Regions from separate parts of the Neorhizobium sp. S3-V5DH genome, predicted to be linked through region 3. Evidence: predicted binding sites of a transcription regulator. Region 3 holds the regulator's gene; each other region holds the start of a gene.
The links. Region 3 encodes PhoB, which activates phosphate uptake and scavenging genes when phosphate is short. Its sites were predicted from a motif close to TGTCATNNANCTGTCAT; they were not measured.

Region 1 (10,612 bases), on a different contig from region 3:
CTGTCGGGTTTCGGTCTCGGTGCTCATGGTTTGTCACTCTGGGTCGCATCATCCCTGAGCTGTGAAGAGCGACGACGTATGCCGGAGGCTTCCAGTTCCGCCAGCTCGCCTCGCCGAGCGCGGCCGTCAAGCCAAACCCAGGCGATCAGACAGAGGGCCACCAGGGCCGTCAGGGCATAGGACAGGGCGATGTAGAATGTATGCGTCATCACCCTGTCATGCCTCCCGTCCGGCCGCGCGGGCGGCAAGCCGTCGCTGGGCGGCGACGCGGCGCCGCCAGATCTCGTTACGCATTGCCGCGATGTGCAGCGTGAAGAACAGCAGTGTGAAGGCGATGGCCATCACAAGCAGCGGCCAAAGGAATTCCCCGTCGATGGTGGGTCCGTCCAGACGAATGACGCTCGCCGGCTGGTGCAGCGTGTTCCACCAGTCGACCGAGAATTTGATGATCGGAATGTTGACGAAGCCGACAAGGATGAGGACGGCGGAAACGCGCGCTGCCTTGGACGGATCGTCCATCGCGCGGTTGAGCGCAATAAGGCCTAGATACATCAAAAAAAGCACAAAGACGGAGGTCAGCCGCGCGTCCCAGACCCACCAGGTGCCCCACATCGGCCTTCCCCAGAGCGAGCCTGTCGCAAGCGCAATCAGCGTGAAGGCAGCACCTAGCGGCGCGGCGGCCCGGTGGCTGACATCGGCAAGCGGATGTCGCCAAACCAGAGTCCCGATCGCCGAGAGCGCCATCACCGAGTAACACATCATCGACAGCCAGGCGGCCGGGACATGCACATACATGATGCGCACCGTCTGCCCCTGCTGATAGTCGCCTTCGGTTGCGAAGCTCAGATATAGGCCGATAGCAAACAGAACAGCGGTGACGGTTCCCATCCAGGGCAGGACGCGCGCGGCCAGTGCCAGGAAGCGCGTCGGGTTGGCAAGATCGCTCAGTTTGGTGATCGCGAGGCTTTGGGTCATGAGCGCTTTCTAATCTAAGTCGCGGGCAGCATATTGATTCTAGTCAATCGTTGGCGTTTCTCAAAGCCAGCGCCGCACCCAGCGGTCCTAGTACCGCAAAAAACATCGTGATCGCCACCAATATAAGAAAAGGCGGCATAAAGGGGGCGGGATCCTCGACGGCGGCGTAGGAGGCGCTGACACCGAAGATCAGCACTGGGATCGCCAAAGGAAGGACAAGGATCGAAACCAGCAATCCCCCACGGGGAAGAGCGACGGCAACTGCGGCGCCGACCGCACCGATGAAAGTCAGCGCCGGCGTGCCGATAAGGAGCGTCAGCATGGTTGCGCCGATCGCCGTCTCGTTCATGTTCATGAACAGCCCGAGCAGCGGCGAGGCGATCACCAGCGGCAGGCCGTTGCCCAGCCAGTGGGCCAGGCATTTGACGAGGACCGTCAGAACGAGCGGATGCTCCTGCATCAGGAGAAGATCGAGCGATCCGTCCTCGCGATCGGTCTGGAAAAGACGGTCCAGGCCGAGAAGGGCTGAGAGCAGCGCGCCGATCCAGACGATCGCCGGGCCGATGCGGGAGAGCAGGTTCAGATCCGGCCCGACGCCGAAGGGAATGACGGCGACGACGGTCATGAAGAACAAGACGCCGATCAACGCTCCGCCGCCGGCGCGGACTGAAAGCTTGAGATCGCGAAATAGGAGGGCGGTCACCATCTCTCTCCCATGATGCCGGAAAACCCTGTCATCCGTAACTCCTTCGCATTCTCCAGCCCGAGCGGCTGGTGAGTGGCTGCGAGCAGAATGCCACCTTTGGCGAGATGCGCCTTGATCAATGTCGTGAACACTCCCTCCGCATTCACGTCCAGCGCTGCTGTCGGTTCATCGAGAATCCAGACGGGGCGATAGGCGACGAGGAGCTTTGCGAAGGCCATGCGCCGTTGCTGGCCGGCCGACAGATAACCGAACGGCAGGTGGACGATGCTTCCGAGGCCCACCAGTTCGGCGGCTTCGTGTACCGGCAGGCCATGGCCGCCTTTGACGTCGCCGAAGAAATCTTTCCAGAATGCGAGGTTCTCGGTGACGGAGAGTTCCGCCTTCATGGCGTTGCGGTGGCCGAGGTAGTGACAGGCTTCCGCGGCGCGCATTCCCGATTCGGCTGATTCGGAATGCCACTCCACCCGTCCGCTCTCCGGACGAAGCAATCCGGCCACGACGCGCAGCAGGGTCGATTTTCCCGAACCATTGCGGCCGGTGAGCACGAGGCTTTCGCCCGTTTCCAGAGCAAAGGAGACGTCTTTGAAAATCAGGTCTTCACCGCGTCGTGCGGCCAAACCGTCGGCCGTCAGCCGCATACTCGATGCCTTTGTTAAGATTTTAACCACCCGACTGAAAAATTTTGCGCGATTGCCACTTTAGCAGTCTGGAACCCTTCTTAGAAATTATCTATAAGCACTGCAACCACGCCAGCGGCCGGCGTGATTTCCATCTTGCGCCGAACCTGAAGACCTAAAAGATCTTCTCGTGCGGACAGCGGAAATGGTCGCACCCGCATCCTGATGTGCATGAAGTGCATAGGCGTCCGCACGCGCGTGTTGGCTCTATATCAGCGGGGTTACTATCCGTGGCTAAATCTCTCGACAGTTTCAATTGTCGTTCTGTCCTCACCGTAGGCGGCAAGGACTATGTCTATTACAGCCTTCCCAAAGCCGAACAGAACGGCTTGGCCGGCGTCTCGAAACTCCCCTTCTCCATGAAGGTGCTGCTCGAGAACCTGCTCCGCTTTGAAGACGGTCAGTCGGTGACGAAGGAGCAGATTCTTGCGGTTGCCGAATGGCTGAACAACAAGGGTCTGGCTGAGGCGGAAATCGCCTACCGCCCGGCCCGCGTGCTGATGCAGGACTTCACCGGCGTTCCGGCCGTCGTCGACCTCGCGGCCATGCGCGACGGCATCAAGGCGCTCGGCGGCGATGCGGAAAAAATCAACCCGCTCGTTCCGGTCGATCTCGTCATCGACCATTCGGTCATCGTCGACGAATTCGGCACGCCGCAGGCGTTTGCCAGGAACGTCGAGCTGGAATACGAGCGCAACGGCGAGCGTTACCGCTTCCTGAAGTGGGGTCAGCAGGCGTTCAAGAATTTCCGCGTCGTTCCTCCGGGTACCGGCATCTGTCACCAGGTTAATCTCGAATATCTCGGCCAGACGGTCTGGACCAAGGACGAGGACGGCGAAACGATCGCCTATCCGGACACCTGCGTCGGCACCGACTCCCATACCACGATGATCAACGGCCTTGGCGTCTTGGGCTGGGGCGTTGGCGGGATCGAAGCCGAAGCGTCCATGCTCGGCCAGCCGGTCTCCATGCTGCTGCCTGAAGTGATCGGCTTCAAGCTCACCGGCAAGCTCAAGGAAGGCGTCACCGCGACCGACCTCGTGCTGACCGTCGTGCAGATGCTGCGCAAGAAGGGCGTGGTTTCCAAGTTCGTCGAATTCTTCGGTCCGGGCATGGACAACATGCCGCTCGCAGACCGCGCAACGATCGGCAACATGGGCCCGGAATACGGCGCGACCTGCGGCTTCTTCCCGGTCGACGGCGAAACCATCAACTACCTCACCATGTCCGGCCGCACGCATGAGCGTATTGCGCTGGTAGAGGCCTATTCCAAGGCTCAGGGCATGTGGCGCGAAGGCGACGGTTCCGACCTGGTCTTCACCGACACGCTGGAACTCGATCTCGGCGACGTCGTGCCGTCGATGGCAGGCCCGAAGCGTCCGGAAGGCCGCATCCCGCTTGAAAACATCGCGTCCGGCTTCGCCACTTCGCTCGAAGGCGAGTACAAGAAGCCGGGCCAGCTCAGCAACCGTTACGCTGTCGAGGGTACGGATTTCGATCTCGGCCATGGCGACGTGGCGATTGCCGCAATCACGTCCTGCACCAATACGTCCAACCCGTCGGTACTGATCGCTGCCGGCCTTCTCGCCCGCAATGCAGTCGCCAAGGGCCTTAAGTCCAAGCCATGGGTCAAGACCTCGCTCGCACCGGGATCCCAGGTTGTCGGCGAATATCTTGCCAAGTCGGGCCTGCAGGCAGATCTCGACAAGCTCGGCTTCAATCTCGTCGGCTTCGGCTGCACCACCTGCATCGGCAACTCCGGTCCCCTGCCGGCGCCGATCTCCAAGACGATCAACGACAAGGGTCTCATCGTTTCGGGCGTGCTTTCGGGCAACCGTAACTTCGAAGGCCGCATCTCGCCTGATGTCCAGGCCAACTACCTCGCTTCGCCGCCGCTCGTCGTTGCCTACGCGCTCGCCGGCACGGTGCAGAAGGACCTGACCAAGGAGCCGATCGGCGAAGACCAGAACGGCAACCCGGTCTATCTCAAGGACATCTGGCCGACCTCGCACGAAGTGCAGGAATTCATCCAGAAATACGTCACCCGCGAACTCTACGAAACCAAATATGCCGACGTCTTCAAGGGCGATGCGAACTGGCAGGCGGTCAAGGTTCCCCCGGGCGATACCTATGCATGGGACGACAAGTCGACCTACGTGCAGAACCCGCCCTATTTCGTAGGCATGGGCAAAAAAGGCGCTGGTCTCAAGGATATCAAGGGCGCCCGCGTCCTCGGTCTCTTCGGCGACAAGATCACCACCGACCATATTTCTCCGGCCGGTTCGATCAAGGCGGCATCGCCCGCCGGTGCCTATCTCACGGAAAACGGCGTCGCCGTTGCGGACTTCAACCAGTACGGCACGCGTCGCGGCAATCATGAAGTGATGATGCGCGGCACGTTCGCCAACATCCGCATCCGTAACCACATGCTCGGTCCGAACGGCAAGGAAGGTGGATACACCATCCACTATCCGTCGAAGGAAGAGATGTCGATCTACGATGCGGCCATGAAGTACAAGGAAGAGGGCGTTCCGCTCGTCATCTTCGCCGGTGTCGAATACGGCAACGGTTCATCGCGCGACTGGGCGGCAAAGGGCACTAATCTGCTTGGGGTCAAGGCCGTCATCGCCCAGTCCTTCGAACGTATCCATCGCTCAAACCTGGTCGGCATGGGCGTCGTCCCGTTCGTCTTCGAAGAAGGCACGACCTGGGCTTCGCTCGGCCTCAAGGGTGACGAGACTGTCACCATCGAAGGCCTGGAAGGCGACATCAAGCCGCGCGAGTGGAAGACCGCCAAGATCACCTATGGCGACGGCACGGTGAAGGAGATCAACATCCTTTGCCGTATCGATACGCTTGATGAGGTCGTCTACATGAACAACGGCGGCATTCTGCAGACCGTTCTGCGGGATCTTGCCGCTTAAAGGCGATTGATCTGCACCCGCCGGAGGTTTTCCGGCGGGTGCATTCCGCTCCTGAACTTTCCCGCGTTACCTTCCGAAGGTCCGGCTACCTTGGCCATCGTCATCTTCATCGGAATGGCCGTCACAGTTTTCCTGACATCCCTGCTTTCGGGAATTTTCGGGATGGCGGGCGGGCTGATCTTGCTCTGGGTCCTGCTTTTTCTCTATCCGGTCGGGACCGCGATCGCCATTCATGGCGTTATCCAGATGGTATCGAACGGGTCCCGCGCCTGGTTCTCGCGCGCCTATATCGACTACAAAATCCTTGGCATTCTCGGCTTGGGGCTGATCATCTCAAGCATTTTCCTGTTGATCGTCGACTACCAGCCGAACATCGTCGTCGTGCTGATCGCAATCGGCCTGATGCCGATCCTGGTGTGGCTGCCGGTCTCGAAGCTCCAGCTCGATGCCTCGAAACCGTCCCATGCGCTTTTCTGCGGCCTGATCGCCGGAGCCTTGACGGTCGGCGTCGGCGTTTCCGGACCGACTATCGACATCTTCTTCATCCGCACCATGATGGACCGGCGCAAGGTTATCGCCACCAAGGCGGCGATCCAGGTCGCCTCGCATGCCACCAAGGTCGTCTTCTACTGGAATGCGGCTTCGGTTCTGCCGCCGACCGATTGGATAGCTATTCTGGTCGCGGCGCCGATCGCAATTTTCGGGGCGCGCGCCGGCAATGGCATCCTGCAGCGGATAACGGATGCGAACTTCAGGGCCTGGACGCGCTGGATTGTGACGGGCGTGGGCGCGGTCTATTTCACCCAAGGCCTTTTGAAGCTGATCTGATCGCGGCTGACGGCCGAAAGAAGATCGGATTGGATTGGCGAAACAATGGCGATCAAATATCCGGTCTTCACCCCTTCGTGACTTTCTCTTGACGGGAGGGGGTGGTTACCTTCCGCCGTCCCACGCGTTAGGCTCTTGATCGCCGCGAGCAATAGTGGATAACAGATGCCCTGATAAGGAGGTCCACCGCCGATGCCGTTCCGCTCCATTTCTCTGGTCCTTCTTGCGAGCCTGGTCTCCGCCGGCGCTGCGTTTGGGGGCGAGGTGAGGGCTCCCAAGGGCGTCGTCGAGCTATTTACCTCGCAAGGTTGCTCCTCCTGTCCGCCGGCGGATGGGACGCTGCGCGATCTGGTCGTGCAGGGGGATGTGGTCGCGCTTTCCTATCACGTGGACTATTGGAATTATCTCGGCTGGACCGACACCTTGAGTTCCAGGGAAAATACCGAGCGTCAATATGGCTATGCGAAGACGTTGGGGCGAAGCGGCGTCTACACGCCGCAAGCGATCATCAACGGCCGCGAGCATGTAAAAGGCACCGATCTTGCCCTTATCAACGATAAGGTGAAGGGTCTGAACGACAGCGGCAACGGGCTGAACGTACCGGTGACTGCCGCCATGCGGGGAGACGAGATTGAGATCGAGATCGGTGAAGGCAAGGGTCAGGCGGACGTCGTCGTCGCTTACTTCACCAAGCGTCAGCAGGTGGATGTCACCAAGGGTGAGAACAGCGGCAAGACCATGGAATACTGGCACAGCGTCTACGACGTGCAATCCGTCGGCACCTGGAACGGCCAGAGCATGAAGCTCAATCTCCCGGGTAAACTGATGGGTAAATCGAAGAAGGACGGCTGCGCGATCCTCTTGCAGACTTCGGGTGCCGGAGGGGAGCCCGCGGCCATTCTCGGAGCTACAATTCTCATGGCTGGCCGCAAGAAATACTGATCCGCCGCAGCCGGGCTTCGTCCGTTCAGGGAGAATCGGTCGGCGGCCCGATCCAGGAACATTGGGGGGCTGGGGGTAAGGGTCAATGCACCGGATCGGGCCATATGGCGCTAGGAACGCGCCAACCGATAGGCGCCAATCTCGCTTTGAAATCTGGCGCTGTTTTGTCCGAAATAGGGCGAGAATAAAAAACGCCAAGTCCTCTCCACAGCTCGGCGATCCCCGGGGTTGCATTTTTCGGGCTCTCGGGCAGACTGTCACATCTCCGACATTTGTGATTTGGGAGCCTTGATGACCGATCAGCCGGAATTGCCGGGGGGCGAAAGAACGCAGGAAACCACCGTCGTCAATCTCCACGAATACCGGCAGAACCGCGATCCCGTTCCTGTTACCTTTCACAGACGCGAACTCGACGCGATTCTGAGGATCTACGGGCGCATGGTAGGCGAAGGAGAATGGAAGGACTACGCGATCGATCATCTCAGGGATCGGGCGGTTTTTTCCATCTTCAAGCGGGCGGGCGAGATGCCGCTTTACCGGATCGAAAAGAATCCCAAGCTAGCCGGGAAGCAGGGCGCCTATTGCGTGCTCAACACCCACGGAATGATCCTGAAGCGTGGCCATGAACTGCCGCAGGTGCTCAAGGTCTTCGACAAGGTTTTGAAACTGATTGACTGAGCCTTATCCGGCAAACAGAGTGCCGGGATAGGCACTTGGGTCTGGATCGGTTTCCTTGCCCTCACCGAGAGAGATCTGCATCAGAACCGTATCCAGCCATTTCCCATGCTTGAAGCCGGTGCCCTTGAGCGTGCCGGTCATTTCGAAGCCGAGACTGGCATGCACCGCTACGGAAGCCGGGCTCGCCCCGCCGATGACGGCGATCATCTGCCGGAAGCCGAGCGCCTCGCAGCGGATAAGGAGCTCCTTCAGAAGCGCCTTGCCCACTCCTCTGCCGCGCGCTTCCGGAGCGAGATAAATGGAATCCTCCACCAGCCACCTGTAGGCCGGCCGGGTCCGGAAGGCCGAGGCATAGGCATAACCGAGCAAGGCCCCGTTCTCGCCTTCTGCGGCGATGTAAGGATAGCCCTTCGCTTTGATCGCTTCGAAGCGGCTCGTCATCTCGACTTGGTCCGGCGGGACGATTTCGTAGCTGGCCGTACCGTTGAGGACGCTGTCGCAGTAAATTTCAGTAATGACTGGGAGATCGAAGGGAGAAGCATCGCGAATGCGGAAAGTCATGGAGGGAAATCACTGGCAGGTGAAAGAATGTCGTATCGCCCAGCCTATGCGGCGGCTTCCAGCGGGGCAACAAAAAAGGCGGCTGAGGAGCCGCCTTTTTCTATTCATGCCCTGCAGGCTTATTCGTCGCGGTTGCCCATGAACTGCAGCAGGAACGTGAAGAGGTTGATGAAGTCGAGGTAAAGCGTCAGTGCGCCCATGATTGCCTTGCGACCCATAACGGCAACGTCGTCGCCATCATAGTACATTTCCTTGATCTTCTGCGTATCGTAGGCGGTGAGGCCCGCGAAGATCAGCACGCCGATCACGGAGATCGCGAAGCCCATCGCAGAAGACTGCAGGAAGATGTTGACGATTGAGGCGATGATCAGGCCGAACAGACCCATGATCAGGAACGTGCCGAAGCCCGACAGATCCTTCTTGGTCGTGTAACCGTAGAGCGACAACGCGCCGAAGGAGGCGGCGGTCACGAAGAAGGTCTGCACGATGCTCTCGCCGGTGAAGACCAGGAAGATCGAGGACAGAGACAGGCCCATCAGCGCGGCATAGACCCAGAAGGTTGTCTGCGCGGCCGCGACGCTCATCGAATTGATGCGGAAGCTCAGGAAGAAGACCATCGCCAGCGGAGCCAGCATGACAACCCATTTCAGCGGGCTGGTATAAAGGAGCTGGCCGAAAGCCGTAAGCTGGCCGTCGGCAACCGCCATCTGCCATGTCAGGAAGGCCGCTACACCGGTGATCGCAAGCCCGAGCGCCATCAGGTTGTAAACCTTGAGCATATAGGCGCGAAGGCCTTCATCGATCATCGCGCCCGACTGGGCGCCAGCGCGCGCCATTCGGTTCTGGTAGTTGTTAAAGTCAGCCATTGTTTCCTCTTTAAGCTCCGGAATTATTCACGGTGTCGGGCCCCCTTATCTTCAGACCCAGGCGCCGCTGCGGAGCTCCAGCAAGCCTACCGGCAAATATGATGTGATATTGCTTTACATACAAGAGGTGTGGCGAGCGAAAACGCAAACCACTACGGCAATTTAGCAACCTGAAGACGTTATGACGGCAAGTTTATCGGCGAACATGGGCGTGCAATCATCCCAAGGTTGAATCACAGTTCGCGGAGCACAGGCGCAGCTTTCTGCCCAAGGATACGCCAGGTTCCTGCGAGGCCGATTCCGACCGTCAGAACGAGAGATACAGCGAGCGTAAGGACCGCGACATCCGGGAGGAACGTCGACGGCAGCCTCATGATGCGGCTGACGACGAACCAGGCGGAGATGCCGCCGGCAAGCAGCGCGAAGACGGCGGTTGCTGCGCCGAGCATCATATATTCGTAACTGAAGGCGCGCATCAGCATGCTGCGGGTTCCGCCCAGAGTCTTGAGGATGACGGCGTCGTGGGTTCGCGCCCGATTGCCCGCGGCGAGGGCGCCGGCAAGTACCAGAACGGAAGCGATGAGGGCTACAGCGGCCGCGGCGCGAATGGCTGTGGCGAGCTGGCCGATCAGCTGATCGACAATATCGATCGCATCCTTGACGCGAACGCTGGTGATTGTCGGATAGGCGTTTGTGACGGAGCGAAGGGTCGCGGCTTCCTGCCCAGGTGTCGCAGAAGGGTCGGTAAGGGTGGCAAGCCAGGCGTGCGGCGCGCCGCGGAACGTGTTGGGCGAGAAGACCATCACGAAATTGATGGCAAGCGATTCCCACTCGACGTTTCGGAAATTGGCGATGCGGGCGGTAATGTTGCGGCCGAGCACGTTGACGGTGACGGTGTCGCCGAGTTTCAGTCCCAGTTCGCTCGCCTCTTCGGCGGAAAACGAGACCAGCGGCTCTCCGCTATAGTCGGATGGCCACCACTGGCCGGCGGTCAATGTCGAGTTGGCAGGCAGCTTTTCCTCGTAGGTGATGCCGCGGTCGCCGCGCAACACCCAGCGACCGGCTGGGGGCACGTTCATTTGCGTGACGTCCTGGCCGTTGAAGGCCAGAATCCTGCCGCGAAGCATGGGCACCTGCGTGACGGAACCCTCTGGCGAATGCTGGTTGAGAATGTCCAGGAAGCCTTCGCGCTCGGAGCTCTGGATGTCGACGAAGAAGAAATTCGGAGCCTGCCTGGCGATCTGGCCCGTGAGCTGCCGGCGCATATTGCCGTCAATCAGGGCAAGCGTCACAAGGAGAGCGAGGCCAAGGCCCAGAGAGAGTACAACGGAAGGCGTCAGCGCACCGGGCCGATGGATATTGCCGATCGCAAGCCTCAATGCCGGCGAATTCATGCGCGGGCTCCGGCGCGCAAGGCCGGCAATCAGGACGGCGACGAGGCGAAGCAGAACGAAG
Region 2 (10,612 bases), on a different contig from region 3:
GGCCAGGCGATCGGCTGGGAATATGATGCGATGAACGAGATCGCAACGCGCCTGAACTTCAAGATCGAGTACCAGAACACGAGCTGGGACGCGATGATCCAGGCTGTATCCGACGGGCAATACGATATCGGCATGACCGGCATCACCATCAAGAACGACCGCAAGGAGAAGGTCGACTTTTCCGATCCCTACATGCGCTCGCAGCAGCTGATGCTGGTGCGCGGCGACGAAGCGCGTTTTACCGATGCCAAGAGCTTTGCCGCTCTGGAAAAGGGGCTGATCGGCGCGCAACCGGGAACGAGCCCCTTCTACACAGCGGTGTATGAGATACTCGACGGCAACGAGCAAAACCCGCGGATCAAGCTTATGGAGACCTTCGGAGCGACTGTGCAGGCGCTGAAGACGGGTGACGTCGACCTGGTGCTGACGGACAGCACCGCCGGCGAAGGTTATGTGAAAGCTTCCGGCGGGACGCTAAAGATCATCGGCGAGCCGCTTGGCACCGAGGATTTCGGGTTCATCTTCAGGAAGGGATCCGACCTTGTCGCGCCAGTCAATGCGGCCATCGCGGCGCTCAAGGCCGACGGCACGCTCGACGCGCTGAACAAGAAATGGTTCCTCGACTATAAGATGGGCCAATAGGGCATGGCGCCAGCGCGCCGAAAGACCGCAGCGCGTGAGGATTTCCCCTGGTGGTTCGTCGCCTTCGGGGCTCTATGCGTCGGGCTCGCGGTCGTCATCGCCGTCAATGATCTCTATGCCCAGGTGTTCGGCGTCGTTTCCAAAGGAATCGGCATCACCGTCGGCGTGACGCTCGGAGCCTTTGCGCTTGCAACGATGCTGGGGCTCGCGATTGCGCTCGCGGGGCTTTCGAACAGTGTTGTTTTACGACAGGCCGCCCGCTTCTATGTGGAGCTGATCCGCGGCATCCCCATCCTCGTCCTGCTGTTCTATGTCGCGTTTGTCGGCGCGCCTGCCTTCGTTGCACTCTACAACTGGCTGCTGGCACCGCTTATCGGGCGAGGCTTTGCCGACGAACTGCTGGTGCGCGATGTCTCGCTGCTCTGGCGGGCGGTGATAGCGCTGATGATCGGCTATGCGGCCTTCATCGCAGAAATCTTTCGCGCCGGCTTCCAGTCGGTCAACGAAGGACAAATCGAGGCGGCAAAAACGCTGGGCTTCAGCCGCTTCCAGCGCTTTCGGCTGATCGTCTTCCCGCAGGCGATGCGGGTGATCTTCCCGCCGCTTTCCAACGATTTCGTCTCGATGGTGAAGGACTCATCGCTCGTCTCGGTGCTGGGTGTCGCCGATATCACCCAGATGGCGAAAGTGTATGCGGCGGGCTCCTTCCGCTTCTTCGAGACCTATTCGATCGTCACCTATATCTACCTGCTGCTGACGATTGGCCTATCGCTGACGCTGCGAGGCATCGAAAGCCGGCTGCGCAAGCGCACGGAGCGGTGAAGGAAGCCATCCCCGCCCGTCGGCATGGATCAGTAGACCTCCGGTACATACATTTCCGGCGGCACCGGATGGCGGATGTAATGCGCGTTGCGGATGCGGCCGGGAAGCTCGATCGACTCCTTCGGAACCGTGTCGTAGGGAACCTGCGAAAGAAGATGCGCGATCATGTTGAGCCGCGCTCTTTTCTTGTCGACCGCCTGCACCACCCACCACGGCGCCTCCGCGATGTGAGTGCGGTCTAGCATTTCCTCCTTGGCCTTGGTGTATTCTTCCCAGTGAACCCGGCTTTCGAGATCCATTGGCGAGAGCTTCCATTGTTTCAGTGGATCGTGGATACGCATCTTGAAGCGGAATTCCTGCTCCTCGTCGGTGATCGAGAACCAGTATTTGACGAGGATAATGCCGGAGCGAACGAGCATCCGCTCGAATTCCGGCACCGAGCGGAAAAATTCCTCCAGTTCGTCAGGCGTGCAGAATCCCATGACGCGCTCGACGCCGGCGCGGTTGTACCAGGAGCGGTCGAACAGTACCATTTCGCCGGCCGTCGGCAGATGGGGCACATAGCGCTGGAAATACCACTGATGCCGTTCACGCTCTGTGGGTGCCGGAAGCGCCACGACGCGGCAGACACGCGGATTGAGGCGCTGGGTGACGCGCTTGATCGCGCCGCCCTTGCCGGCCGAATCGCGGCCCTCGAACAGCACCACCATCTTCAGCTTCTTGTACTGCACCCAGTCCTGCAGCCGGACGAGTTCGTGCTGCAGCCGAAAGAGTTCGCGGAAATAGATCCTCCGGTCGATCGTCGGCTCCGGAGGCTCCGACATGCCCTCGGCGATCAGGTCGTCCAGCCGGTCCTCTTCCATCTGCATTTCCAGCTCTTCGTCGAAGCTGTCGGCAATCTCGTCCTTGATGCGGCTGAGCTGGTCTTCCATGGGTTCGGACATTTGAGATCCCTCCGTTTCTGGCCTCAGATCAACCACGTTTCCGCGAAGACTTTATGACAGTGATGCGACAGGTTTCCGACGATGCAATTCCGTTGCCGATTTCATCGAAAACTGGTATTGCAGCAGCCATGGGATCGAAATTCGGATGCCTCGCGAACCAGTTTATCGTGCTGCAGGACCACAAGCGCCTGCCGGCACGGTTCTTCGCACGCGTATCCGGCGCTCTGAACAGCCGACTTAGCTGACCGATCCATCGCACCGGCAGCGACAAAGCCGTACTATATCTCCCTGTTTCAAAATACCCGATGGATGGCAGCCATGAGCGCACCCCGTACCCTTTATGACAAGATCTGGGACGACCACGTCGTTTCGCAGGACGAGAATGGCACCTGTCTTCTCTATATAGACCGTCACCTCGTACACGAAGTGACGAGCCCGCAGGCCTTCGAAGGCCTGAGGATCGCCGGCCGCAAGGTTCGCGCCCCGGAAAAGACGCTCGCTGTTGTCGACCACAACGTGCCGACTACCGCCGACCGCCACGAAGGCATCAAGAACGAAGAAAGCCGCATTCAAGTCGAAGCGCTTGCACAGAATGCCAAGGATTTCGGCGTCGAATATTATTCCGAGAAGGACGTCCGCCAGGGCATCGTTCACATTGTCGGGCCTGAACAGGGCTTCACCCTTCCCGGCATGACGATCGTTTGCGGCGACAGCCACACGTCGACGCACGGCGCTTTCGGTGCGCTGGCGCATGGCATCGGCACGTCCGAAGTCGAGCACGTGCTGGCCACTCAGACGCTGGTGCAGAAGAAGGCAAAGAACATGCTGGTACGGGTCGACGGCCAGCTGCCTCCGGGCGTCACCGCCAAGGATATCATCCTCGCCATCATCGGCGAGATCGGCACCGCCGGCGGCACCGGCCACGTCATCGAATTTGCCGGCGAAGCCATCCGCTCGCTCTCCATGGAAGGCCGCATGACCGTCTGCAACATGACGATCGAAGGCGGCGCCCGCGCCGGCCTGATCGCGCCGGACGAAAAGACTTTCGAGTATATCAAGAACAAGCCGCGCGCCCCGAAGGGTAAGGCCTGGGACATGGCGCTCGATTACTGGAAGACGCTGCAGACCGACGAAGGCGCGCATTTCGACAAGGTGGTCGTGCTCGACGCCGCCAACCTGCCGCCGATCGTCTCTTGGGGCTCCTCGCCGGAAGACGTGATCTCGGTTGAGGGTTCCGTTCCGAACCCGGACGATATTCAGGATGAAACCAAGCGCACCTCCAAATGGCGCGCTCTGGACTATATGGGCCTGAAGCCGGGCACCAAGATCACTGACATCGCCGTCGATCGCGTATTCATTGGCTCCTGCACCAACGGCCGCATCGAAGACCTGCGCGCCGCCGCCAAGGTTGTTGAAGGCCGCAAAGTCGCTCCCACCGTATCGGCGATGGTCGTTCCGGGCTCCGGAATCGTCAAGGAACAGGCGGAAGCCGAAGGCCTCGACAAGATCTTCAAGGATGCCGGTTTCGAATGGCGCGAACCGGGCTGCTCGATGTGCCTTGCAATGAACGACGACCGCCTGAAGCCGGGCGAGCGTTGCGCCTCCACTTCGAACCGCAATTTCGAGGGTCGCCAGGGCTACAAGGGCCGCACCCACCTTGTCTCGCCGGCCATGGCTGCCGCCGCCGCCATCGCCGGCCACTTCGTCGACATCCGCGAGTGGAAGTAGTCCGTCCATCCGACGTTAACATGATCAATGCCGCCCTGCCCGGGCGGCATTTTCTTTTATGGCCGGCGAAGAAACGCCGGTATGATCCTTGGCGGAACGACAATATCCGGAGCCCGAGGTGGAATCTGACCCATCAGAAAGCGAACTTGGCAGGGATGCGCGCAGACTGCTTTTGCTGCGGCATGCTAAATCCGCCTGGCCGGACGGGATAGCGGATCACGAAAGACCGCTGGCCGAGAGAGGTCGGAAAGCTGCTCAGCTCATGGGCCGATTTATGGCACAGGAGGGGCTCATTCCCAGTCTGGCTATGGTTTCCGACGCACGGCGAACACGGGAAACCTGGGCTTTAGTCAGAAACGAAATCCTCCGCCCGCTGATCTGTCACGATTGTTCCGCAATTTATGAGGCCTCGGCGACTACAATTCTTGCTGAGTTGAGACGGATCGAGCCGGAGTTTCGCACCGTGCTAATCGTAGGACACAATCCGGGACTGCAGGATCTCGCACTGATGCTGGCGGGCAGCGGCCGGCCCGAGGCTATGAAGGCAATCGCCGACAAATATCCAACCGGTGCTCTCGCCGTCCTCGATTTCGCTCTACCGACCTGGCAAAGTATTTCGCCCGGATCCGGCACCCTGAAGCGGTTCGTTAAGCCGCGCTCACTCAAATAAGTCGTCAAGCAACACCGGAATGATGACCTCCGGCCATTGCCAGCAGGAGGTTCAGAGAACCCGCACGACTGTGCCCTTTCTCATAAAGCGGATAAGGCGCTTCATATCGGCAAGGCCCACGGCGATGCAGCCGGCAGTCGGTTGGTAGCCGGGCTTGATCAAATGAAAGAAGATCGCAGAACCGCGATAGCGGCGCCTCGACGTTATGTTCCAGTCGAGCACCAGACAGATGTCGTACAGCCCGTCGGCGCGCATCATCTCCTCATGGCTGGGGCGGAAGGGCGCTTTAACGAGGCTGTTATAGGCCGGATGGTTCGGCTGATCGCACCACAGCATGTCGCTGCGGATATGCCGCATGGGCAGGGCGGTCGGCGGCAGGCGCACCCTCTCGCCCCGCACGAACCCATAAAGGACGCGCATCGACGTGATCGGCGTTGCGCCGTCACCTTCCCGCTTGAATGCCGTCGTGCCGGAGCGCCCGATTGCGGCCTGAACGGTGACGCCTCCCATGGAAACGATGGCGCGCCTTCGATCCCGCGGCGCGGTTCTGACGGTGATAGTGTTCGGGTTCAAGCACGCTCTTTCGCGAAAACGGTGCATTTCTCTCACAAGGTTTTGCTTTGAATATGATTTCGTTTGAATTCATAGCACCTTGGAACACCACGCGTCGCTATGGACGCGCAAGGGAGGCTCTTACATATTGGGCCCGAGCATCATACTTGCCGAAAATCGATTTCGATTTTGGGGTCGATGCTGTAGGGATTAGATCGAAGATCCCGATCGCCTGCCACTGCCGGAAAGCAGGACGGGCGAGCGGAGAGATGAAAGGCTTGAGAATGGCAGCGCGTACCATACTCCTGGTGGATGACGACGACGATCTGCGCGAGACCCTGGTCGAGCAATTGTCGTTCTACGACGAGTTCTCGATTCTCCAGGAAGCCAACGCCGCCAAGGCGCTGCAAACCGCGAAGACCGCCCAGATCGATCTCCTGATCATGGATGTCGGCCTGCCGGATATGGACGGCCGTGAGGCGGTAAAGCTTCTGCGCAAAAACGGGTTTAAGGCGCCGATCATTATGCTGACCGGCCATGATACGGATTCGGATACGATCCTGGGGCTCGAGGCAGGTGCAAACGACTACGTCACCAAGCCCTTTCGCTTCGCAGTGCTGCTTGCCCGTATCCGCGCGCAGCTGCGTCAGTACGAGCAGAGCGAGGACGCAACCTTCACGGTCGGCCCTTACATCTTCAAGCCGAGCCAGAAGCTGCTCACCACCGACGACGGCAAGAAGATCAGGCTCACGGAAAAGGAAGCGGCCATCATCCGCTATCTCTACCGCGCCGGCCAGAAGGTGGTGACGCGCGACGTGCTCTTGGAAGAAGTCTGGGGCTACAATTCCGGCGTCACGACCCACACGCTGGAAACCCACGTCTATCGTCTACGCCAGAAGATCGAACGCGACCCCTCCAGCGCTGAAATCCTGGTCACCGAAAACGGTGGCTACAAAATCGTACCGTGATTTGAACAATGTCCCTGACCGAAGATATCCGCCTGCTCTCACAGGTCCCGCTCTTCAAGGATATGAATGACGACCAGCTTCGCCTCGTGGCCTTTGGGGCCGAGCGGCGACAGGTGGCTGCAGGTCAGGAGCTGTTCCGAGAAAGATCGCCGGCGGAATCGGCTTTTATCATCGCCCGTGGCCGCTTCGAATTGCTGATGACGGACCGTAACGGCGAACCAAAGGTGGAGGCGACGGTCGGCCCCGGCACGCTGTTGTCGGAACTGGCGCTGATCACCATGGTGGAGCGGAAATTCACCGCCGTGGCAGTCGAGGACGCCGAGGCGATGAAAATCAGCCGTTCGCTGTTTCATCGCCTGCTTGAGGAATATCCCGAGGTCGGCCGGGTGATCGAAAGACGCATCCGGGACAATATTGCGAGCCTCGCCAAGGCGGCGGCGGCGATGAGCCACAGGTTTGTCTGAAATCGACAGGGTTCAGAACTTGAAGGTCGCCGTCACCGGAACGTGGTCGGACGGCTGGTTCCAGCCGCGCGCTTCCTTCAGCACCTCGATGTGATCGAGGAACGGCCCGAGATCCGGAGACGACCATATGTGATCCAGCCGACGCCCCTTGTCCGCGACTCGCCAATCCTTGGAACGATAGCTCCACCACGTATAGAGCTTTTCGCTCTCGGGCACGTGCTGGCGCATCAGGTCCAGCCAGCCTCCGCGCGCCATGACCTCGTTCAACCCCTGGGTTTCGATCGGTGTATGGCTGACGATCCTTAGCATCTGCTTGTGCGACCAGACATCGTGCTCAAGCGGCGCTATATTGAGATCGCCGACGAGGACGGAGGATATGCCGGGCATTGGATCAGCCTTGAGAGCCTTCATCTCCTCTACGAAATCGAGCTTGTGGCCGAACTTCGGGTTCACCGTACGATCGGGCTCGTCGCCACCTGCCGGCACGTAGAAATTATGCAGGCGGACGCGGCGCGAACCGCGCTCGAAGATGGCGGAGATGTGCCTTGCATCACCCACCCCGCAATAGTTCTGCCGATGATCTTCCAGAAGCGGGATCTTCGACACGATTGCGACGCCGTGATAGCCCTTCTGGCCGTGAATGATGACGTGCTGGTAGCCTAAGTCCTTGAAGGGCTGCAGCGGAAATTCCGGCTCCTGGCACTTGATTTCCTGCAGGCAGAGGATATCCGGCTTGTGGCGGACGAGGAACTGCTCGACGATCGGCATGCGCAGCCGTACGGAGTTGATGTTCCAGGTACTGATGGAAAAAGTCATGGCCAAACCTCGTATGTTGCGGCGAGGTTTAGGAAATTTTAATTGCGTTGAGAAGCAAAAAGGCCGTGCGCAGGCCCGGCTCTTCAGACTTTTCGAACTTCGACGCGATCAGCCCTTGCGAACTTCGTCATAGGGGATGGTGAAGACCTTTTCGTCGAGGCTCACCCCGTTCCTGACGTTGTAGATCATCACCGACGTGTCCTTGTTCTGAGCGTCGGTAATGGTCCACTGCCTGAGATCGTAGGTCTTGGAATCAAACATCATTGTGATGGTCGAATCGCCGAAGACGGTCTTGTTGCCAAGCACGATAGTCGTCAGGTCGGACTCCTGCTTGACGTCACGGACCATCTGGTTGCCGAGATCGATGCGGTCGGACAGCAGCAGGCTGAGCGGCGTCTTGGACAGAGGATAGACGTCCCAGGTCTTGAGCTTCATGTTGCCGACCACGACGTTCTTGCCGTCGGCAATCACGCGGATCGGCGATGGATCCTCGAAATTGAACCGCAGCTTACCGGGCCGTTCGATAAAGAACTTGCCGCCGGTCTGCTCCCCGCGCGGACCGAACTGCACGAATTCGCCCATCATGGTTTTGACCGAGGAAAAGTGATCGGCGATCTTCTGAGCCGCAGCCGAGCTCTGCGCGAAGCTCATGTTCGGCAAGGACATCGCAGCCACCAGGCTCGCCAGCCCGAGCGAAAATTGCCTGCGGCCAATCGAATCGAGACGGACGTGTGAAAGGATGGATTTATCGTTCTTCATTCTATTCTCCTTCCCCTGGTTCTCGGTTTAAAACGCGGCGTCTTGATGGCAGTTGCAAGCGATCACAAAAGCCTTACCGTTCGAGGATATCGCCCTCGGTCGGCACCAGGATCTCGCGCTTGCCGGCATGATTGGCCGGTCCGATCAGCCCCTCCTGCTCCATTCGCTCGATGAGCGATGCCGCACGGTTATAGCCAATGCCGAGACGCCGCTGGATATAGGATGTGGACGCCTTGCCATCACGCAAGACGATCGCCACTGCCTGATCGTATGGATCGTCTGAATCGCTTAGGTTGCCGGTGCCTGCCGGACCACCGCCTGCGCCGGCTTCATCCTCGTCGTCATCAGCCGTAATCGCATCGAGATATTGGGGCGCCCCTTGCGTTTTCAGGTAGGCGACGATGTCTTCGACTTCCGTGTCCGACACGAAGGGACCATGGACACGCTGAATGCGGCCGCCACCCGCCATGTAGAGCATATCGCCCATGCCGAGCAGTTGTTCAGCGCCCTGCTCGCCCAGGATCGTGCGGCTGTCGATCTTCGATGTGACCTGGAATGAAATACGGGTGGGGAAGTTCGCCTTGATCGTGCCGGTAATAACGTCCACGGAGGGGCGCTGTGTAGCCATGATAACATGGATGCCAGCCGCACGCGCCATCTGCGCCAGGCGCTGGACCGCGCCTTCAATATCCTTGCCGGAGACCATCATCAGGTCGGCCATTTCGTCGATGATAACGACGATATAAGGCATCGGTTGAAGGTCGAATTCTTCGGTCTCATAGACGGCCTCGCCCGTCTGGCGGTCGAAGCCGGTCTGCACGGTGCGGGTAAGCACCTCGCCCTTTTCGATCGCCTGCTCGACGCGGCTGTTGAAGCCGTCGATATTGCGCACGCCGATCTTCGACATCTTCTTGTAGCGCTCTTCCATCTCGCGGACGGTCCACTTGAGCGCCACGACCGCCTTCTTCGGATCGGTCACGACCGGCGAGAGGAGATGCGGAATTCCATCATAGACCGACAGTTCGAGCATCTTCGGGTCAATCATGATCAGGCGGCATTTCTCCGGCGTATAGCGATAGAGAAGCGATAGGATCATGGTATTGATTGCCACCGATTTGCCGGAACCGGTAGTACCGGCGACGAGCAGATGCGGCATCTTGGCAAGGTCGGCGACGACCGGCTCGCCGCCGATGGTCTTGCCGAGAGCCATGGCGAGTTTAGCCTTGCTGCCTTCGAAATCCTTGCTGCCGATCATTTCGCGCAGATACACCGTTTCGCGAGTCCGGTTCGGCAACTCGATCCCGATCGCATTGCGACCGGGCACGACGGCAACACGCGCGGCAATCGCGCTCATCGAACGGGCGATGTCGTCGGCCAGGCCGATGACGCGGGACGACTTGATGCCCGGCGCCGGCTCAAGTTCGTAAAGCGTGACGACAGGCCCCGGACGGACATGGATGATCTCGCCCTTGACACCGAAATCCTCCAACACGCCTTCGAGCAGCCGGGCGTTCTGCTCCAGCGCGTCGGCAGAAAGCGATGCATCGCGCGCGATCGCCTTCGGCTCGTTCAGAAGATGCACGGAGGGAAGCTGGAAACCATCAGGTGAAATGAACGACGCCTGGGCTTCGCGGGCGACGCGGGGGCTTGGCTTCGGTGGAGCGGCGGCAGGGACGACGCGAGGTTGGCCACGGCTGGCCTGCGACGCACGGGAGGAGACAAACGGTGCATCGTCGTCGGCCAGAATACCGGCCGGGCGCGGCGGCATGTCATCCATGTCGAACGGCGGGTCGTCGTCGTAATCATCGTCTTCATGGGCCGAGATTGGCGGAGCTGTGACCACACGGCGCGGCGGCACAGCCCGCTCCGCCGGATCATCGAGCGACGGCTCCATGCGACGGCCGGCCGCGGCAGGAGCAGCCTTGGCACGGACCGGCTCGTTCAACATGCCGAACTCGTCCTCGTTGAAATCATAGGGCTGATCGAAGCCGACACGAACCGGAGGCTTGATCCCCGCAAGTCGGCGCAGCCGGGCTTGGGCAATATACCAGTAGTGGGCAATCGCGCCGAAGGCCAAAAAGCCGGCAAAAGCGCCCTCTTCGTCTTCATCGTCGAATTCTTCACGCTTCGGCGGTGCCTTCGTCGCCGCAACGGGCTTGTCGTCGTCTTCCGCATCCTCCTCGAAAGCCTCGCCGACGAGACCGGAAGCAAAAAGCATGAGCCAGATACAGGGAAGCGTGAAGATGC
Region 3 (10,612 bases):
TATGCATCTCGCGTCGCGACCCGGACAGTCGCCCGTGCCGTCGGCGCGACCGTGGTCAAGGAAGAGATCGAAGTCGAAGCCTTCGAGGAGATGGAATACCGTCCGGCTTCCAACGTGGTGGTGCCTATCTCCCGTCGCCTTGCATTGACCGAGCTGACGGAACGCACCTGCAAGTGGCCGGTCGGCGACCCGTTGAAGGAAGATTTCCATTTCTGCGGCTGCGAATCCCCGGACTCCTCCCCCTATTGCAGCTACCACGCACGGCTTGCCTATCAGCCGATACACGATCGCCGCAGGACTGCTGCCCGGGCATAAGACCGGTACGCTCCGAGACGGGAATTGAAGCGGGCTTTTGCCCGCTTTCTTCATTCCGCATAGCAGCCATGTCTTCCGGCGCTTGCCTCGTCGTTAGATGATGCCTATTTTGATGTGCGCGAGGACGACCTCCCCCTCATGGGCATCACATCGGGACGACCCGGTAAGAACAAGGACCTTGGGTTCAGGGCTCCCTGGAGGTTACCATGCGTTCCACACGCGACCGCATCCGCCACGCAATCAGCTTCGAACTGATCGGGCTCGCTCTTGTCACGCCGCTCGGCGCCATAGCTTTCGGCATGCCGGTGGAAGATATCGGGATTGTCGGGATTGGCTCAGCTACGCTGGCAACGGGATGGAACTACCTCTACAATATCGGTTTCGACCACCTGATGCGGCGGCTGACCGGCAGCACGCAAAAGAGCCCTGTCGTGCGGATAGCGCATGCGATCCTGTTCGAGCTTGGCCTGCTTATCGTATTGCTGCCGCTGATCGCCTGGTATCTCGACGTGAGTCTCATTCAGGCGCTGACAATGGATATATCCTTCGCAGTTTTCTACGTGATCTATGCCTTCGTCTTCAACTGGGCCTATGACCGGCTGTTTCCGCTGCCGGAATGGTCCAAGGCAGCTACCACCGGATAACGGTCTCCCAACGCCTTAGGCACCTTGGCCAACCCACGTAGGATCCCCGATCAACGTTCTGTTTTTGCTCGTAGAACCGGCATGGAACGTTCTATGTCATCAACCGTTGATGCGGATATCCGATCACGGTTTGAAGGTTCGATCATGTCTTTCCTGCGAGCTAACGGTCTGACGATCGTGCTGATGGTGGCGGCGCTTGCCACGATCGGCGGGACGTTTATTTCCGGGTGGAGCGTTCATAACGACGAACTCGCCGAACACGGACAGGTCGCGCTCTCGGCTGTCGACTATCTCACCTCTGGACATTTTCTCTCCGCCATCTTCGAGAACTGGGAGAGCGAATTTCTGCAGATGTCCGCCTATGTTATGCTGACGGCGATGCTCTATCAAAAGGGCTCGGCGGAATCGAAGGATCCGGATCAACCCAACCCGCAGGATGAAGATCCGCGGAAGCATCTACCCGATCCCGAGGCGCCATGGCCGGTAAAGGCGGGCTCCTTCATTCGCGGCCTCTATTCCTATTCGCTCGGGATCGCGCTCGGCCTGCTGTTCCTGCTCACATTCGTGCTGCATCTTCGCTACAGCTTCGAGGCTGCCAATGTGGAAGCCGCCATGCACGGGCAGCCGACAATGCCTTTCTGGCAATATCTGGGAGACGCGCAATTCTGGTTTGAATCCTTCCAGAACTGGCAATCCGAATTCCTCTCGACTGCGGTGCTGGTGGTTCTGTCGATCTTCCTGCGCTTCAAGGGGTCACCGGAATCCAAGGCCGTGGCCGACCCGATCAGCAAGACCGGTTAAACAAGCCCGATCAGCAACGCCGCCCGTCAGGACTCCATCGAATAACCGGCGCCGCGAACGGTGCGGATGACATCCTGCATGTTGGAGAAGTTGAGCGCCTTGCGCAGACGACCGACATGCACATCGACCGTGCGTTCGTCCACATAGATATCATGACCCCAGACGCCGTCGAGAAGCTGCGAGCGAGAAAAAACCCGGCCTGGCGAGGCCATCAGGAACTCCAGCAGGCGGAATTCGGTCGGGCCCAGGCGAACCTCGCGGCTCTTGCGATGCACGCGATGGGTCTCGCGATCGAGCTCGATATCGCCGCAACGCAGCACGCTGGACAAGACTTCCGGCCGGGCACGCCGCAACATGGCCCTGACGCGCGCCATGAGTTCCGGCGTCGAAAACGGCTTCACCACATAGTCGTCCGCACCCGTTGCGAGACCGCGAACGCGTTCGCTTTCCTCGCCGCGGGCCGTCAGCATGATGATCGGCAGGCGCTCGGTCTCCGAGCGCATGCGCAAACGGCGGCAAAGCTCGATGCCTGAGACGCCCGGCAGCATCCAGTCGAGGATCAGGAGATCCGGAGTGCGTTCCTGAAGCCTGATTTCAGCTTCGTCGCCGCGCAGGATCGTCTCGACCTCATACCCTTCAGCTTCCAGGTTGTAGCGAAGAAGCACGCTCAGCGCTTCCTCGTCTTCCACCACAGCAATTTTTGGCAGCATCTCAGCTCTGCTCCATCAGCATTCCGTCATTCGGTGATCGCGCCAAGCGTATTCGATGTATCGTCCTTCGGGCGCTCGCCCTCCGGCTGGGCGCCCGTCGTCATGTAGTAGATCGTCTCGGCGATGTTGGTGGCGTGGTCGCCGATGCGCTCGATGTTCTTGGCGCAGAAGAGAAGATGCGTGCAGGTGGTGATGTTGCGCGGATCTTCCATCATATAGGTGAGGAGTTCCCGGAACAGCGAGGTGTACATCGCGTCGATCTCTTCGTCGCGGATGCGGATCGCTTCGGCCTTTTCCGCCGAGCGGCTGGCATAGACGTCCAGCACTTCCTTGAGCTGTACCAGCGCCAGATCGGAAAGGTGCTCGATGCCGCGTGCAAGCTTGCGGGGCACGCCCGTGCCCTGCACCGCGATGACACGCTTGGCGGTGTTCTTGCCCAGATCGCCGACGCGTTCGAGATCGGCTGCTATGCGCAGCGTGCCGACGATCTCGCGCAGATCGGCAGCCATGGGCTGGCGTCTGGCGATCGTGACGATAGCTTTGTCCTGAATCTCCCGCTCAGCATGATCGAGGATCACATCATCCGATATGACCTTCTGAGCCAAAGCCGAGTCCGAATTCACCAGGGCGCGCACAGCATCCGCGCACATCTGCTCAGCAAGACCGCCCATCTCGGAGATACGGCGGCTCAAATATTTCAGTTCGTCATCATAGGCCGACAGGATATGGGTCGATGCCATCGTCTAGTCCTCGATATTGGGTTGTCGGGCGGCGCAGTCGGCAGATCAGCCGAAACGGCCCATGATGTAATCTTGAGTGCGCTGGTCGTCCGGATTGGTGAACATCTTGTCTGTGTCGTTTTCTTCGACAAGCTGACCCAGATGGAACATGGCAGTGCGCTGCGACACGCGAGCCGCCTGCTGCATCGAATGCGTCACGATGACGATCGTATAGTTGGCCCGGAGTTCGTGGATCAGCTCCTCGACCTTGGCGGTTGCAATAGGATCGAGCGCCGAGCAGGGTTCATCCATCAGGATCACTTCCGGCGACACTGCCACCGCGCGGGCAATGCAGAGACGCTGCTGCTGACCACCGGAGAGGCCGGTGCCGGATTCGTGCAGGCGATCCTTCACCTCGGTCCAGAGGCCGGCCCGCTGGAGGCTGGCTTCGACGATCTGATCCATGTCGGCCTTGTTTCTGGCCAGACCGTGGATACGTGGGCCGTAGGAAATGTTTTCGTAGATCGACTTCGGAAATGGGTTCGGCTTCTGGAAAACCATGCCGACGCGGGCGCGCAATTCAACGACATCGATATTCTGATCATAGATATCGTCGGCATCGAGTGTGATCCTGCCCGTGACGCGGCAGTTCTCGATCGTATCGTTCATGCGGTTGAGGCAGCGCAGAAAAGTGGACTTGCCGCAACCGGAAGGACCGATGAGGGCAGTCACCGTGTTTTCCCGGACGTTCAGGTTGACGTCGAAAAGCGCTCTCTTTTCGCCGTAATAGACCGACACGTCCTTGCCGATCATCTTGTAGGAAGAATCGTTCATCTTCTGATCCAGCGCCTTTTCAACTGCTGCTTCTGACATCATGTTCATCGTGTCCTACTCCTTTTACCAGCGCCGCTCAAAGCGTCGCCGCAAGAGAATTGCGCCAACATTCATTACGATGAGGAACAGGAGCAGAATGATGATCGCTCCAGAGGTACGTTCGACGAACGCACGTTCGGCCTCATTCGCCCACATGTAGATCTGGACCGGCAATGCCGTTGAAGGATCGAGCGGCGTCGCCGGATAGTTGGCCACGAATGCCACCATGCCGATCAGGAGCAACGGCGCCGTCTCTCCGAGTGCGTGAGCAAGTCCGATGATGGTGCCGGTCAGGATACCAGGCATGGCGAGGGGGAGGACGTGGTGGAAGATCGTCTGCATCTTCGACGCCCCGAGACCAAGGGCGGCTGCCCGGATCGACGGCGGCACCGCCTTCAAAGCGGCTCGCGTGGCGATAATGATCGTCGGCAGGGTCATGAGGGTCAGCACCAGGCCGCCGACGAGAGACGCGGAGCGGGGCAGGCCCATGAAGTTGATAAACACAGCCAGTCCCAGCAATCCGTAAACGATAGAGGGGACCGCCGCGAGATTGTTGATGTTCACCTCGATCAGGTCCGTGAACTTGTTCTTCGGTGCAAATTCCTCAAGATATATCGAAGCAGCAACACCGATCGGCAGCGACAGGACCAGAACGATCAGCATCATGTAGAACGAGCCTATCAGCGCGACGCCGACGCCTGCAGCTTCCGGCCGGCTTGACGCGCCGTTGACGAAGATCCCCGTATTGAAGTGCTTGGCGAGCACGCCGCTTTCTGCGAGCTGGTTCATCCAGGTCACCTGCTGGTCCGAAATCTTGCGGTTCCCTTCGGCAACGGAGAGATTGATCTGGCCCTTGAAGGCAGAATCAATATCACCGGCAGCAAGCAAGGCGACGTTCTGAGTTGTTCCGATGATCGCCGGGTTGGCGACGACCATGTCGCGAAGCTGGGTACGCACGCCGTCAGACAACAACTGCCCGACAGCACGGATCTTCACACGGTCATCGACGCTGACGCCGAGCGTCTTGGCAAGTGCATTGCGGGCGACGACCGGATAGTTCGCGGTCATCAGCTTCTGGGGATTTGCGGCACGTTCGTTCTGCGGGTCGATGGTCTGCTCGGAGAATTCGATCGGTATGGTGATCATCGTCTGCTGGAAGGCAGTGTAGCCCTTTGAGACCACCGACCACAGGAGAAGCATCAGAAAGATGATGCCAAAGGAAAGAGCGGCGACACCATAGGCCCTGAAGCGACGCTCGGCGGCGTAGCGGCGCTTGATGCCGATATCCCTGCGACCGGCCTTGGTCTTGGGAATACCTGAGACGGGAGAAACCACATCGGTCATTCGTACTGCTCCCGATATTTGCGCACGATGTAAAGTGCATAGATGTTGAGGCAAAGCGTGATGGCAAAGAGCGTGATACCGAGTGCGAAGGCCACCAGCGTCTGCGGCGACGTGAATTCGAGGTCGCCCGTCAACTGGTTTACGATCTTGACGGTCACCGTCGTCATCGGCTCGAAGGGATTGAGCTGGATGCGGGCGGCAACGCCGGCGGCAAGAACCACGATCATGGTTTCGCCGACCGCACGCGAGGCGGTCATCAGCAATGCGCCGACGATACCGGGCAGTGCCGCCGGCAGGATGACACGTTTGATGGTTTCCGACCGGGTGGCGCCGAGCCCGAGAGACCCGTCACGCAGGGCGCGGGGTACGGCAGTAATGATGTCATCCGACAGCGACGAGACGTATGGGATCAGCATGATGCCCATGACGAAGCCGGCGGTCAGAACGCTCTGTGCCTGAATGAAGTTCGAATAGTCACCGGTTACCAGCCCGTTCAGCTGCGAGGACAGGTCCCTGAGAAAGGGGCCAACCGTCGTCAGGGCAAAAAAGCCGTAGACGATGGTCGGGATGCCGGCGAGGACCTCCAGCAGCGGCTTGGCGGTCGACCGGACGTGCGGCGACGCATATTCAGCCATGTAGATCGCAGAGAAGAGACCGATCGGCACGGCAAAAAGCATAGCAACGAAGCCGATATAGAGGGTGCCGAGCAGGAGCGGGATCAGCCCGAACTGGCCCTCCGAACCCCCGGAGCCGGCCGCCGCGAAACGCGGATCCCAGACGGTGCCGAAGAAGAACTCCCACGCCGGTACATGCGTAAAGAAGCGCGTCGCTTCCGTCAGCATGGACAAAACGATACCTACGGTTGTCAGGATCGCGATGGAGGATGCAACGACCAGACTGACAAGGATCACCTTTTCCACCCGGTTGCGGGCACGGAAACGCGGCGCGATCCTGCGATAGGCGAGACCTGCACCAAGCACGGAAAACACCACCACGACGGCAGTCATCGCCAGCCGGCTGGCATAGGTCATGGTGTTCAGGTTTCCGGCGGCCTCGATCATATAGGGCTGCGGATCGCCAGCAAGCGGAACACCCTTGGCGCCGAGTGCCGAGCGAAGCTCGACAGGATTGCTGCCGATCCGGTCGATCTCCTCCAGGCTCAGGACGTTCATACCGCGGGCGATCGACGTGATCATTCCGAATGCCAGTCCCTGCTCTGCTTCGGATTGCGCCTTCACCTCTTCGGGAAAGGACCCGCGTATCGAGGAACTGATAACGGCCGGGCTGGCAACCAGCCAGACAAAAAGGATAAAAACGGCTGGAACGATGGCACATACGGCCACGAAAGACCCATAATAACCGGGCCTCGAATGAAGCTTCGAAGAAAGCCCTCCGGCGATGGCCAGCGAACGCCGTGCGCCGATCCCGTAACCGGCGAGGCCGACTATCGCCACAATCAACAATATCAATGATGTACTCATCAAAATCCCCCGGCGTACCGCCTTCGGCGGCAATCCATCACCGCCCAGCTCCGTTCATCGGAGCCGATCGCATTCGCGGTCGCGCAAGCGCAACAATCTCAGCAACAAACTCACTTGCCGGCCGGGCACCCAACCTCCGACAGAAAAGTGGCCGGCACCGCGAAGCGGCGCCGGCCTTTGGTATTACATCGTCTTGCCGGCGGCAAAGTCCTTGCGGACCTGTTCGCGCTGATCGTCCGGAGCAGCTACGAGACCGTATTCGGCCAGCGGGCCTTCAGGACCGACCATGTCGTCGGAGATGAAGTATTCCACATATTCCTTCAGGCCCGGGATAACGCCGAGATGCGCCTTCTTGACGTAGAAGAACAGCGGGCGGGAGACCGGATACTTGCCCGAAGAGATTGTTTCCGTGGACGGAACGATGCCATTGACGGTCGCGACCTTTAGCTTGTCGGCGTTGTTTTCGTAGAAAGCGAGACCAAAAACGCCGAGGCCAGTCTTGTTGGCGGAGATACGGGCCAGGGTTTCGGTGTAGTCGCCGTCGATGTCAACAGCCACGCCATCCTTGCGGACTGCAACGCACTTCGCAGTTGCCTGCTTGGCATCGGTGATGGCGGCCTTGATGACGTCCTGAGCGCCAGCGTCCTTGCAGCCGTGCGCCATGATCTTTTCTTCGAAGACTTCGCGGGTACCGTGCTTCGTGCCCGGGATATAGGCGGCGATCGGGCCCTTCGGCAGGGTCGGGTTGATTTCGGACCAGTTCTTATAAGGGTTGGCAACGAGCTTGCCGTCTACGACGACCTCTGCGGCAAGTGCCTTGTAAAGGTCCTTTGGCTCGACCTTCACGTCGCCGTTGCTGGAATCGACGGCGAAGACGATGCCGTCATAACCGATGCGGATTTCCTGGACATCTGCGACACCGGCTGCCTTGCAGGCCTCGATCTCGCTCTTGTTGATCGGGCGCGAGGAATTAGCGATGTCGATCGTAGCCTCGCCGACGCCCTTGCAGAATTCCTTCAGACCGGCGCCCGAACCGCCCGACTCGACGATCGGCGTCTTGAAGTCCGGGAAGGTTTCACCAAAGGTTTCAGCGACGATCTTTGCGTAGGGAAGAACGGTCGAGGAGCCAGCAACCTGAACCTGGTCGCGTGCGGCGGCAGCGCCGGCAAACGCAACAGAGGCCACCAGGGCTGCCGCAGAAAGTTTCATGATGTTCATGAGGAATCTCCCATTATGGGGCTTGTGTGAATACGGAGGTCACCGGCTCTCGCTCTCGCCGGCGTTCAGCCCGCTTGTCTTAACGGCTATTGCCCGTCTCTTTTATGTCAGTTCGGTGAAACATTTATGACATATTAAATAACTGAAATTAAACGATGAATCTCGTTCGTATCCTGGATGCGACTGGTTTTATGTCAAAACCTGACGGTGAACTCGCTTCCCTTGCCAACCTCGGACTTCACAATCAGCCGGGCGCGGTGGCGGGTGAGGATGTGTTTGACGATCGCAAGCCCCAGACCGGTGCCTTTCTTGGAGCGGCTGTCTGCCACGCTGACCCGATAAAACCGCTCTGTCAAACGCGGGACATGCTCGGCGGGGATGCCCGGCCCGCGGTCAACGACGCTTACCTCGACGGGCTCCGTGGGATCGTTCCGGACATAGACATCGACAACCTCGCCCTCCTGCCCGTATTTGCAGGCGTTCTCGATCAGGTTTTCAAAAACCTGCACAAGTTCGTCCCGGTCGCCCAGCACTTCGACCTTGCCCTCCGGCAGATGAGTGCGGATCTCCACGCCAAGATCTTCGGCAAGAGGCAGGAGTGCGTCTCGGACATGACCGATCAGCGGCTTCAGATCGACCGTCTGATCCGGTGCGATGTGTGATTTGAGCTCAAGGCGCGAAAGCGACATGAGATCATCGATCAGGCGGCTCATGCGCGTGGCCTGGTCGAACATGATCGCAAGGAAGCGTTCCTGGGCGGCAGGGTCGGATCGCGCCGGCCCCTGCAGGGTTTCGATGAAGCCACGCAGCGAAGCAAGCGGGGTGCGCAGCTCATGGCTGGCATTTGCCACGAAGTCCGAGCGCATTCGGTCGATCCGGCGCAATTCCGAGATGTCCTTGAACGACAGGAGGTAGAGTTTCTGCGGCGCCTGATCAGGCTGATCGCCTACCCGGCCAAAATCGATCGGAGCGATACGCAATGTGTAAACACGCTCGGACGGCAGCCGTTCGGAATGTTCGATCTGGTTCGGCTCATCGGTGGCGATCGTTTCGCGCACCATGTCGAGAATACCAGGCGAGCGGAGTCTCGCGGAAAGATGCGAACCGGCGGGCAGCGCTCCGAGAGCCTTTTCTGCCGCCTTGTTCTGAAAAAGAATGATGGCATCCTGGCCGAGCACCAATGCCGGCATGTCCAGCGCGGCCAAGGTTGCGGCCACCTGCGGCATCGGATCAAAGACCGGTTCCACCTCAATCACCATCTGCCGCTCTGCCGCCGGAGCCTGGGCCGGCTTGCGGGCCACCACCGCCAGCAACAGCAGCAACCAGCCGGCAAGCACGCCCGGCCACTGCATTCCGGCAACGAGAGCAAGGGTGGCAACCAGCGTCAGGAGCAGCAGCAGGGGGCGTTCCTGGCGTGCCCGCGCCGTGAACCCACCAAACCTTTCCCGCCATTTCGCCTGTGCCGACTCCACGATCCGACTCGCTGTTTTTGATATTGAACACGCGCACATATACCCCTTGCATGACAGATATACATCGCCCGCAGCGGTCGGCGCAAAAAACGATGGCCGCCCGATAGTGCCCGAACATTGAAGCTGCTCTACATATGGGGAAACCAGCACATCGGAGGGATAAACCATGGCGGATCCGACAGGGAACCGGGCAGTTAATCTGGAAATCGACGGCAAGCTCAGACGGTTCGACATAGATGATCCCGTTCTGCCGGACTGGATCGATGACGCGTCCCTGGCCTCGGGCGGCTATCCCTATGACGACAAGATGGACAAGGACAAATACGAAAAGCAGCTTGAACAACTGCAGATCGAGCTCGTGAAAGTGCAGTTCTGGCTGAAGGCCACCGGAAAGCGGCTAATGGCATTGTTCGAAGGGCGGGACGCCGCCGGCAAAGGCGGCACCATCTTTTCGATCCATGCCTATCTCAATCCGCGCTCGGCCCGCGTCGTTGCTCTAAATAAACCGACGGAGACCGAGGCCGGGCAGTGGTATTTCCAGCGCTACGTCGCACATTTTCCGACGGCGGGAGAAATCGTCCTCTTCGACCGGTCCTGGTACAACCGGGCCGGAGTGGAACCGGTCATGGGCTTCTGCACGCCCCAACAATACGAGGATTTCCTAAAGGCAGTGCCGCGGTTCGAAGATACGATCCACGACGAGGGCATCATCTTCTTCAAATTCTGGCTGGATATCGGCCGCGAGATGCAGCTCAAGCGCTTCCACGACCGCCGGCACGATCCATTGAAGATCTGGAAGCTCTCGCCGATGGACATCGCCGCGCTCGACAAGTGGCACGACTATACCAAAAAGCGTGACATCATGCTCGAAAAGACCCACACGCAGGAGACGCCCTGGACGATCCTGCTGGCCAACGACAAGCGCCGCGCCCGGCTCAATGTCATTCGCCACATGCTGCTGGCGCTCGATTACGAGGGCAAGGACAAGAGCGCCATTGGTGAGATCGACCACAAGATTCTCGGCCAGGGCCCGAA

Region 1: the regulator PhoB is predicted to act here: its motif matches at 7,308-7,324, upstream of EDE09_RS12620 (DUF2794 domain-containing protein).
Region 2: the regulator PhoB is predicted to act here: its motif matches at 2,462-2,478, upstream of ppk2 (polyphosphate kinase 2).

The regions. Positions count from the first base shown of each region.
Region 1 covers NZ_SMCL01000007.1:15,888-26,499, forward strand. Annotated here, with positions in the region: gene EDE09_RS12580 (DsbE family thiol:disulfide interchange protein) at 1-27, opposite strand, end outside; gene ccmD (heme exporter protein CcmD) at 24-209, opposite strand; gene EDE09_RS12590 (heme ABC transporter permease) at 217-975, opposite strand; gene ccmB (heme exporter protein CcmB) at 1,019-1,678, opposite strand; gene ccmA (heme ABC exporter ATP-binding protein CcmA) at 1,675-2,319, opposite strand; gene acnA (aconitate hydratase AcnA) at 2,589-5,282, shown strand; gene EDE09_RS12610 (TSUP family transporter) at 5,373-6,110, shown strand; gene EDE09_RS12615 (thioredoxin family protein) at 6,303-7,052, shown strand; gene EDE09_RS12620 (DUF2794 domain-containing protein) at 7,344-7,730, shown strand; gene EDE09_RS12625 (GNAT family N-acetyltransferase) at 7,734-8,291, opposite strand; gene EDE09_RS12630 (Bax inhibitor-1/YccA family protein) at 8,411-9,157, opposite strand; gene EDE09_RS12635 (ABC transporter permease) at 9,391-10,612, opposite strand, start outside.
Region 2 covers NZ_SMCL01000039.1:7,923-18,534, reverse strand. Annotated here, with positions in the region: gene EDE09_RS27555 (transporter substrate-binding domain-containing protein) at 1-642, shown strand, start outside; gene EDE09_RS27550 (amino acid ABC transporter permease) at 646-1,464, shown strand; gene ppk2 (polyphosphate kinase 2) at 1,494-2,408, opposite strand; gene leuC (3-isopropylmalate dehydratase large subunit) at 2,727-4,136, shown strand; gene EDE09_RS27530 (histidine phosphatase family protein) at 4,255-4,806, shown strand; gene EDE09_RS27525 (L,D-transpeptidase) at 4,858-5,379, opposite strand; gene EDE09_RS27520 (response regulator transcription factor) at 5,643-6,326, shown strand; gene EDE09_RS27515 (cyclic nucleotide-binding domain-containing protein) at 6,335-6,790, shown strand; gene EDE09_RS27510 (exodeoxyribonuclease III) at 6,803-7,606, opposite strand; gene EDE09_RS27505 (outer membrane lipoprotein carrier protein LolA) at 7,715-8,365, opposite strand; gene EDE09_RS27500 (DNA translocase FtsK) at 8,439-10,612, opposite strand, start outside.
Region 3 covers NZ_SMCL01000001.1:169,930-180,541, reverse strand. Annotated here, with positions in the region: gene EDE09_RS00920 (GcrA family cell cycle regulator) at 1-315, shown strand, start outside; gene EDE09_RS00915 (PACE efflux transporter) at 522-959, shown strand; gene EDE09_RS00910 (DUF6766 family protein) at 1,104-1,760, shown strand; gene phoB (phosphate regulon transcriptional regulator PhoB) at 1,787-2,470, opposite strand; gene phoU (phosphate signaling complex protein PhoU) at 2,497-3,210, opposite strand; gene pstB (phosphate ABC transporter ATP-binding protein PstB) at 3,256-4,071, opposite strand; gene pstA (phosphate ABC transporter permease PstA) at 4,087-5,406, opposite strand; gene pstC (phosphate ABC transporter permease subunit PstC) at 5,403-6,887, opposite strand; gene EDE09_RS00880 (substrate-binding domain-containing protein) at 7,071-8,105, opposite strand; gene phoR (phosphate regulon sensor histidine kinase PhoR) at 8,300-9,577, opposite strand; gene ppk2 (polyphosphate kinase 2) at 9,744-10,612, shown strand, end outside.